Regions from separate parts of the Paenibacillus sp. S28 genome, predicted to be linked through region 1. Evidence: predicted binding sites of a transcription regulator. Region 1 holds the regulator's gene; each other region holds the start of a gene.
The links. Region 1 encodes CtsR, which represses protease genes until heat stress. Its sites were predicted from a motif close to ATGGTCAATAAAGGTCAAACA; they were not measured.
Positions count from the first base shown of each region.

Region 2: a site for CtsR is predicted at 1,745-1,765, ahead of clpP (ATP-dependent Clp endopeptidase proteolytic subunit ClpP). Genes of this name have one in related genera too.
Region 3: a site for CtsR is predicted at 1,477-1,497, ahead of IAE55_RS10230 (ATP-dependent Clp protease ATP-binding subunit). Genes of this name have one in related genera too.

Region 1 covers NZ_JACVTM010000027.1:59,537-62,814, forward strand. The annotation lists gene IAE55_RS32455 (protein arginine kinase) at 1-538, opposite strand, end outside; gene IAE55_RS32460 (UvrB/UvrC motif-containing protein) at 567-1,091, opposite strand; gene IAE55_RS32465 (CtsR family transcriptional regulator) at 1,121-1,582, opposite strand; gene IAE55_RS32470 (GNAT family N-acetyltransferase) at 1,987-3,174, opposite strand.
Region 2 covers NZ_JACVTM010000013.1:130,410-133,687, reverse strand. The annotation lists gene nrdE (class 1b ribonucleoside-diphosphate reductase subunit alpha) at 1-286, opposite strand, end outside; gene nrdI (class Ib ribonucleoside-diphosphate reductase assembly flavoprotein NrdI) at 273-632, opposite strand; gene clpP (ATP-dependent Clp endopeptidase proteolytic subunit ClpP) at 1,061-1,657, opposite strand; tRNA gene IAE55_RS25630 (tRNA-Arg) at 1,866-1,940, opposite strand; gene IAE55_RS25625 (sugar-binding transcriptional regulator) at 2,181-3,218, shown strand.
Region 3 covers NZ_JACVTM010000003.1:353,594-356,871, forward strand. The annotation lists gene IAE55_RS10230 (ATP-dependent Clp protease ATP-binding subunit) at 1-1,260, opposite strand, end outside; gene IAE55_RS10235 (helix-turn-helix domain-containing protein) at 1,806-2,399, opposite strand; gene IAE55_RS10240 (polysaccharide deacetylase) at 2,713-3,278, shown strand, end outside.

The sequences.
Region 1 (3,278 bases):
TGACCGAAGCCCGCAGCCCTGTGCCCACATTGGTTGGACAGCTGGTCAAGTACCCGTGCTTATCGTCAAAGGCGTAATCGATGTATTCCTCAAATTTATCGTCAATGCTCGAGGCCTTCTCCCACGCTTGGCGGATTTGAAAACCGGGGTATAGACATTGAATGCGAAGATGGTCCTCTTCGTTAATCATAATGCTGACCGATTCGTCCTCACTGAGGATCACCGCACCGTTCTGGGATTCATTCGCCAAATTAGGGCTGATCAAATGCTTCTCTACCAGCACCCTTTTGTCCAGCGGATCGATGTGGTCGAGCTCCACGGTATAAAAAGTTCCAAAAGACTGAAGGTGATCACTGGGAATACCCGTCAGACGTTTGAGCACTTCCTCCGACTGCTGGCGGGTGGCCAATAGCGGAAAAGGAAGATGCTGCAGGTTGCGCGCAACCCGAACCCGGCTGCTGATGACGATTTCGGAAGCATCGGCCTGGCCGCGCATCCAATCGCTCAGCGCTTTCTCGGTAAACCGGAGATTTGGCATCACGCATTCCTCCTCCTTCGAGTGAACTTTACTGTTCAGACAATTCTTTCTCAAGCTTACGGATCTGGTCGCGCAGCTTCGCAGCCTCTTCGAATTCCTCTTCATGAATACGCTGCTGAAGCTCGAGCTTCAAGCCGTCGATTTTCCGTTTGGCTTGAATTTTGCTGCCGCCTCTCTTAGGCAGCTTGCCGACATGTACGGTACTGCCGTGAACTCTTTTGAGCAGAGGGTCCAGGCGGTTGCCGAAGTACTTATAACAGGAGCTGCAGCCGAACCGGCCGATCTTGCTAAACTGCGAGTACGTCATTCCGCACTCTTCACATCTCAGCGATTGAGCAGCCTTGGCGCTGCTTGCCGCCCCTTTGCCGGCCATGTCAATGTCCATGAGACCAGACAGCAGGCTGTGTATAGAAAATCCGCCAGAGGTTCCGGGGATCATTTCCCCTTTCTCCCGGGCACAGGATTCGCAAAAATGAAACTCCGTCTTCTCACCATTCACAATCTTGGTAAAATGGAGAGTCGCCGGTCTCTTACCACATTCTTGGCAAAGCATACCGATGTACCTCCTTTTTCTCCGTAAGCCTATTTGCCTAACAAAGAAATCAGCATCGCCTTCATCAGCCGAGCACGTATCTCATCCCGGTAAGGAAGCTTGATCATCAGGCACTCTCTGGATATCGCGGCGCGCATAATGCTCGCTTCGCGTTTGCTAAGGATGCGTGCTTCCTCCAACTGATAGATCAGCCCTTCGGCCACGTTCTGATCGATGCGTTCCCCAATCGTTTGGTGGAGATGCGTATGAAGCGCCGAGTATTGCGGGAGTTCAATCCGTTGAATCCGGATATACCCTCCGCCACCGCGCTTGCTTTCCACAAGATAACCTTTTTCCAGCGTGAATCGTGTACTGATCACATAGTTGATCTGGGATGGAACGCATGAGAACTGATCAGCCAGATCGTTGCGCTGAATTTCAATCATTCCTTCGGGACTATCATGCAGAATACCCTTCAGATATTGTTCAATAATATCAGAGATATTACGCATTGTTCATCCTCCATTACGTTAAAACGTCAAGACCTTCATGGTCATTCGTTAGTCCGTTCGCATACCCATACCATCTTCTCTAAACTTAACCAATGGTCGTGGGCTCGAATCTGGATCTTAACCGGGTGAATATGTTATAACTGATCTAAACCTTGCGCACTCACTATTGTGAGTTCAACGGTAAACAAACATACATTTGAATTTACGTTGACTTTGACTTTCTTTGATCTAAATTATAACATATTCTCACGTTTTGCCAAGAGGGTGTCTCTTCATTTTTGACGTTCTCCTTCTTTTTATACCGCACCGATACAAAATAACCCCCTGCAACATATGCAGAGGGCTATTATTCTGACCGGATCCCGGCTCAATAGAATTGTACAGCAAGGTACTTTATTCCATAATTAAAAGAAGTCCATAAACAAGGTCTGTCGGGCGGGGATCCGCGCTTCCAATATGCTCACTGCCTTCGCACTGCCTGAAATTCGTCCGGATTGGTATAGTTCAGCCGGCCGTTTGAACCCCGTCAGCATGACGGTCAGTGCCTCGATGTCGCAGCTAAGGACCTCATCCTGCTGTTCTTGAGATGAATCCAGGGGAGAGACCGATGCGGTTCCGTCCGATGAAAACGACCAGCTCCAAACGCCTTCATTCCATGGTGCATACATATCCGTCAGCTGAATAGTTAGACGCTCGGATCCCCTCTCGCCGGAGGCTGTAAAAGGATAAGCTTCGACGAGTTTCTTCATATTTACGACACGGGCCATCCCATATGGAATGATCTCCTGGTTAATCCGCGGATCGGCCAAATGATATGTAAGACTGTCATCCATCGGCATGAAATTGACGATTACCTGCGTCACCATTGAATCGTGATTGGCGATGTAAGTCCATAGCGCACGACGTGCCTCATCCGTGACATAAACGAGTTCATCGATGGTGAACTCCTTGTTTTCCACCTTATAAAGAACATATCCCTCCGGCGCACCTGAAGCCGAATAATAAACCGCGGTATGCCCATCTTCATCCAGTACCGAACGGGTCCACCATTCCCGGGTTCGGACCATTAATCCATTATAACGTTTGGAAAATGCAGCATAGACCGTATCCAGAACATCCACGTCTTTGATATCCCGCCGAATCGCACCTTCAGTGATGACCTTTGCCGGCAATTTATCGGTAGAAATGACATATTTCTTGTACTCACTGAACATTTCCCAGCCGTATTTCCGGTAAAACGGGTAGGAAAAGGGGTGCAGCATGGAAAAGACCTGCCCGTTCTCATTCATCTGCTGCAGAGCGTGCGTCAACAGATGCTTAATATAACCCTGCCTTCGGTTCTCCGGCCATGTGGAAACGCTCGCAATTCCGCCCATAGGAAAAGTCTCACCTTGAACCGATACCGTAAACGGGATTAACACCAGCTTAGCAGCCAGTTGCTCATCTTCGTCAAAAATGCCCCACACCTGCTCAGGTTTAAATCGTTCTTTGGCCAGCTGCTTTCGCTCGGGAGTCATCTTGTATTGAAAAGCATATTCGCTTAGCCGAGTGCTTTGCTCAAATTCTTCTTCCCGTAAATTCCGGATTTCCATGCTTCCACCTCGCCTATATTAAGGATGTGCCTGCGAATTCAATCAAACCATCATCGTCCTGACAATCATTGAATTCAATTCAAAGACGAGTATGGCAAAACCTG
Region 2 (3,278 bases), on a different contig from region 1:
CCTTGTAGAACTTCGAGATCGCCATGTAGGACTGGAATTGAAAGTCGCTGCTCGCCGTCAGGTTGAACACAGACTCGACTTCGTCGTAGGTGTAATGCTCAAACACGTTCTCATAGTAGTCGTTGCTGATCAGGTAATCCAGCTTCTCGCGCAGGGAGCCGAACTTCATCGTATCGCGCTCCACTTCCTCCATAAAGGCGGCAACCGCCTCCCGGTCTTTTTCCAATTGAAAGTAACCGTCCGATCCGCGCTGCATAATTTCGTTGTTGAGTTCAATATGCTTCAATGCTCCGCACCCTCTCTTTGAAAATCTCCGTATCCCGCATCGTTCCCGAAAGCTCGAACTTGGTGATGACCGGCACATGGTACATCTCCGATATCGTATCCGCGCTCTTGGCGAAACGAGGCCCCCAGTTCCGGTTGCCGCTGGCCGACACGCCGCGAAGCATGCGGTTGTTCTTCGACAGGAAGTTCGACACTTTCTCGGGCACCTGCCCAAAACCCGTTGTATACGTTACGAGCACGTAAGGCTCATTCACCTGCTCCTGCTCTTCGATCGGAATGGCTCTCATGTTCAGCTTGTTGATAAAGCGTCTGACATTGCCGGTCTTGGAATCATAGACGATCAGCATGATCCTTCACTCCTGAATAATGTTCTCTGCCGTGGTCACGGGCGCAAAAAAAACGTCTATTGACGTCATTGAAGATAACCACACCACATATCGTGGTCGTTATTCTTGTGATCACAGAATGGTTCAGCTTCGCTGAAAAATTAAATTGATTTTCTCAAAATAACACCGGAATGAATGGTGTGTTGTGGGAAATTATGTTATATATACTATGCCGCTGACAATCAATATGTAGATGGTTTAAAGCGGGTATTAAGAATAATACATCAATATATTGATGTGGTCAAGCCTGTGAGAATCATGTTCATGGGCGCACTTGCAGCCTGCTTGACGCCTTGAAAAACAAAAAAACAGGGAACCTCCCGGCGATCCGTAAGCGGATCGATTCGGGGAGATTCCCTGTTTTTCTTCGGTTCCAAAGCCGCGAATATTTACACGCCTTGGATTGGAGTGCTTTCCAGAACTTTATCGATCAGTCCGTATTCCTGCGCTTCAGCTGCGCTCATGAAGTAGTCACGGTCGGTGTCTTTCTCGATGCGCTCCAGCGGCTGTCCGGTACGTTCGGACAAGATGCGGTTCAAGGTGTCGCGCATTTTCAGAATGCGGCGGGCGCGGATTTCGATATCCGTAGCCTGGCCTTGCGCACCCCCGAGTGGCTGGTGGATCATGATCTCACTGTTTGGCAGGCCGAAGCGTTTGCCCTTGGCGCCGGCGTTCAGCAGGAACGCGCCCATGGAAGCCGCCAAGCCTACGCAGATTGTAGATACGTCCGGTTTGATGAACTGCATTGTATCGAAAATCGCCATACCGGCCGTAATGGATCCGCCGGGGCTGTTAATGTACAAATGGATGTCTTTCTCCGGATCTTCGGCTGCGAGGAACAGCAGCTGGGCGATGATAGAATTGGCGACCACGTCATTGACTTCGGTGCCCAGGAAAATGATGCGGTCTTTCAGCAAACGGGAATAGATGTCGTAAGCCCGTTCACCGCGGTTGCTTTGTTCGACGACCATAGGAATATAACTCACGTGGAAAACCTCCCTTAATTGGCTCAAAATAGGTCATTCTATACATACTGTTACCGTATTAACCACATGATAAACAATTTCAAACAAAAAGTCAAAGAAAGTCAAACTCGAGGTAAAAAAAATAGCCATCTGATTGGCTGTGGTACGTTTGGTTAAAAACATAACGTAGAACGGTTGCCGTTCTGCGTTCTCTTCTATTAAAGAAAAATGGCGCGCCCGCGAGGAATTGAACCTCGATCTCAGGCTTCGGAGGCCTACGTCATATCCATTGGACCACGGGCGCAAAATTCAATAGCAAGAGTTATTATATGATAGCTTGCCTCAAAATGCAAGGGTTAAGTTATTAATTTTTTCGAATCAGGAAAATGCTGTATAGGAGGAAAGGCTGATGTGAATTATAGTCAGTGGACTACTTGCAACCAGCGCCATTATTGAGTAGAATAGTGGTGGGACTTAAAACGTTGACCCGGGACATTTTAGGGCCAGGGGAGAGAGGGAAGCGAAGTTGCAGGAGTGGAAAGAAATGCGGGATATATTAGAGATACAAAAGCAGCTTCTGCCTGATCTCGTGGACGTTCTCAAGACCAGATATACCATTCTTCATCAGATCAAGCTGTCGGAGCTGATCGGCCGGAGAACGCTCGCTGCATCCCTGCATATGACCGAGCGGGTGCTGCGGGCCGAGACGGATCTTCTCAAGTCCCAGGGCCTGGTTGAGATCGAGAGCTCTGGGATGAGGGTCAGCGAGGCGGGAAGCAAGCTGCTCGAACAGATGGAGCCGATGGTGAAAGTGCTGTTCGGCCTCAATGATCTTGGCGAGAAGATCCGCCAGACGTACGGCTTGCGCAAAGTCGTGGTCGTGCCCGGGGATTGCGAATCGTCGCCGCTCACGAAGCGTGACTTGGGACGCGCGGGTGCCAAAGCGCTGCTTGGCGTCATGAACCAAGGGGACACCGTAGCGGTGACTGGAGGCTCAACGCTCGCCGAAGTGGCGGAGCAGTTGACGCCGCAGGCGGCCGTACCGATGAAGAACAGCTGGTTCGTGCCAGCTAGGGGCGGACTTGGCGAAAGCGTGGAGTTTCAGGCGAACACGATCGCATCCACCATGGCCAAGCGCGTCGGCGCGCAGTACCGGCTGCTGCATGTGCCGGACCTCCTGAGTGATGAAGCGTATCAGTCGCTGGTGCAGGACCGCAACATCCAGGAGATCGTGCAGGCGATCAGGCACTGCCGCATCATCATGCACGGCATCGGGGACGCGATGGAGATGACCCGCCGAAGAAGGCTGGATCCCGCCGCCGTGGAGGAGATCCGGTCGGAAGGAGCCGTAGCCGAATCCTTTGGCTACTATTTCAATGAACAAGGCGTTGTCGTTCATAAAATGATGACTTTGGGGCTGCGGCTGGAGGACATTATGCGGACCGAGACCGTCATCGGCATTGCGGGCGGCCGAAGCAAGGCCAAAGCGATCCATGCGGTGCTCAAATTCGGCCACGAGGACATTCTGGTGGTTGACGAAGCGGCCGCTATCGAGATCTGCCGGGAAATTGGCAGCGAGTAAACAACATTCCTTTTGATGTCATGACAGGTATCTACCTGTTTTGAATAAATAAAATACGAA
Region 3 (3,278 bases), on a different contig from region 1:
CATCTTGCCGCGCTCATCCGCCTGCAGCTTGCCGACCGGGATGCCGGTTTTACGCTCGATGATGTTCTGGATATCCTCGACGGTTACTTCGAGGACCTCTCCGGCAGCGGCATTCCCGTTCAGACGCTGCTGCAGGTCGGCTTCCTCGTCGCGCAGCTTGGCGGCGAGCTCGTAGTTTTCATCGCGGGCGGCCGCGTCTTTCTCGATGGTGATCTGTTCCAGACGGGCGCGGATCTCGTCCGCACTGCCGACCGGAGCCCGCAGATTCAGCTTGGCACCCGATTCGTCGAGCAGGTCGATCGCTTTATCGGGCAGGAAGCGGTCCTGGATATAGCGGCTGGACAGACGCACGCACGCTTCAAGCGTTTCGTCCGGGTAGCGTACGCCGTGGAACTGCTCGTATTTCGGACGCAGCCCTTTCAAAATTTCGATCGTTTCCTCGGCAGTCGGCTCGTCGACGGTCACGGGCTGGAAGCGGCGCTCCAGCGCGGCGTCTTTCTCGATCTGACGGTATTCCTTAAGCGTCGTGGCGCCGATGACCTGCAGCTCGCCCCGTGCCAGCACCGGCTTCAGGATGTTGCCGGCGTCCATGGAGCCTTCCGCGGAGCCCGCGCCGACCAGCAGATGGATCTCGTCGATGAACAGCAGAACATTCTTACGCTGCTCCAGCTCGGCGATCAGCTGCTTGACCTTTTCTTCGAATTGCCCGCGAATGCCGGTTCCCGCTACGAGGGAGGCGACGTCGAGCGAATAGACTTCCTTGCTCAGCAGCTTCGCCGGCACGCTGCCCTCCGTAATGCGCAGCGCCAGCCCTTCGGCGATGGCCGTCTTGCCGACGCCCGGTTCGCCGATCAGCACCGGATTGTTTTTGTTCCGGCGGTTCAAAATTTCGATGACGCGGTCGATCTCCTCATCGCGGCCGATGACGTTGTCGATCTTGCCGCCGCGCGCCGCGTCGTTCAGATTGCGTCCTAGCTGATCCAGCAGACCGCCGCCGCGCCGTCCGCCCTCTTGAGCGGCTGCTCTCGGAGGCTGCTGCGCCGCGCCGGATACCGGCTGGCCGGATTGCATGAAGCCGCGGAACAAATCTTCCAGCGGAGAAGAATAGCTGCCGGAAGGACCAAAGCCGGCCGCAAACGGCACGCCGCCGTTTACTTTGGCATAGCAATCTTCGCAAAGAAACAATTTCTCGGATTTATGGTTGACAGTGAGGCTCAGACCTACGGTTGCCTGGTTATGATTACAATGTTGACAGCGCATGAAGGCATGCCCCTTTCGTTAGTTAATGGAATAATCAATCTTTGGATACTTCATCTGGATGTCCTAATCAGGAAAACGGCTGCCCGCGCCTTGCGGGAGCAGCCGCCGGAATAAAGGGATAAAAGTCAGAACTTCCGTCAGGACAAAGACGGCCGCACCGAAAGTCAAACTCCTTAAGAGGTTGTTCAGACGGTATAAGTTTGATCTTTTGCTCTGACTTTGACTTTCTTTGACCTTATTATACCTCACTTGGAACACATGTCAACAGGTTTTCAGTTATTTTTCGTAAGTATATAGAAAAAGGTTTGAGAGAATGTATGGTTCGGCGCTTCGGCTTGCTTGAGGCGGAAAAAGCGGTTGGAAGGCAAAAGAAAAACGTCTGTCGATGTACATTCGAAGAGTGTGGCACATTTAGCGGATACTTTTTTTGCGATATAACCGAGGCCCGGGTCTCCCGAAGCATGAAAAAAGCCCTGCCGTCCGGAATGTCTCGGTAACAGCAGGGCGTGCCTTGTATGATCAATGCGGTGAATAAGCCAAAAGTGTCATGATTCCTCGTCTTGCAATATGCAGTCGGCAAACAAAATGAATTTCGGGATGCGGAAAAACTGTTCCGCCCGGTCCTGGAAGCTGGCTGACGGCAGCGTCCCTTGGTGCAGCCATTTCCGGAACGTTCCGGGATGGATGTCCATCCATTCGCTGACGTCGCTGACGGACAGGTCGTGAACCATGCACAGCCCCGTTAGTATTTTGTTGCTGACAGGCGACCGGGTCAGCGTCCGGCGCATGAAGCGCGAAGAGGATGGCTGACAGATGATCGGGCTTGTGGATGTGACGGTATGATTAAACAGAATGTGATGCGGATAGCCCAGGTATTGGCATACCTTGTCCAAATTCTTTTTTCCCGGAATCCGTCCTTCATATACCCAGGCGCTCACGCTCCGGGAAGAAACCGAAATGTCCTCAGCCAGCTGGGACAGCTTGATATCGTTGGCCATCAGGACGGCCAGCAGCACGCGGTTGCGGATTTGGCAGCGGGATGGCTTGCGGAAGCGTTTGACGCGGATTCCTTTTCCTAAGTATTTGCGATTGATCAGAGACCACGCCTGAATGGAATGCGGTTCTTGTTGTTTAGGCATATTTCCTCCGATGATTTTTCTTAAAATTCTACAATAGTTTCGGCTACGTTTTCAATAGTGCTATCGCCTGTTTCTGCAAGGTCCCGGTTTTCAGCCGAATGACCCGGGAATCTACGGTATCCCGTTGTCAAGTGAATAATAGGAACTATTTTTTCACTTCAACCCCAAAATGCTTCCAATTCAGTCATCAAACTGTTACCGAATTGAAATTGAACTCGCCAGCCGGGAAGGGTACAATGCAAGGGTGCTAGATTACTAGATTCGCGTATCTATGACATCTTAGCCAAATCCGAGAGAAAAAGGTTGGTAGATTATGTTGAAAAAGAAGTTGCATTACTCGAAATGGCTCTTATCATTCCTGCTTGTTTTTAGCACTGTACTTTCGGCAGAAGGAGGGCTGGCTACAGCCGCGGGCAGCACGGCGTCCTCTGTCAAGGCTTCCGTCTTTGTCGCTGTTAATGACAAACTGATCACTTACGACCAGCCCCAGCCGCTTATACATAACGGTACACTGTTTGTACCCGTCGCCTCTACGGTTTCCCAAATGAATGCGTCGGCGAAGTACGCCGCAGGCAAGCTGACCATTTCGCGCGGAAAGCAGGCACTTGTCCTGACGGTTCCCGGGAAGGACGCCATTCTGAAAAACGGAAGAACGCTCGTCTCCCTGCGGAAGCTGACCGACAAGTTCGGCTATCAAATTTCCTACAACGCTGCACAGTCGCTGTACCGTGCGGTGAACAGTTCCGCCTCCTTGACGGACCATCAGCTGGCGCTGAAATACAGCACGTATATCAAGGAACATAAGAAGACGGCTGTCCAGAAGCCTTCCACGGGGAACGGCACGACGGCGCAGCAGGGCAGCAAAGTGATCTACATTAC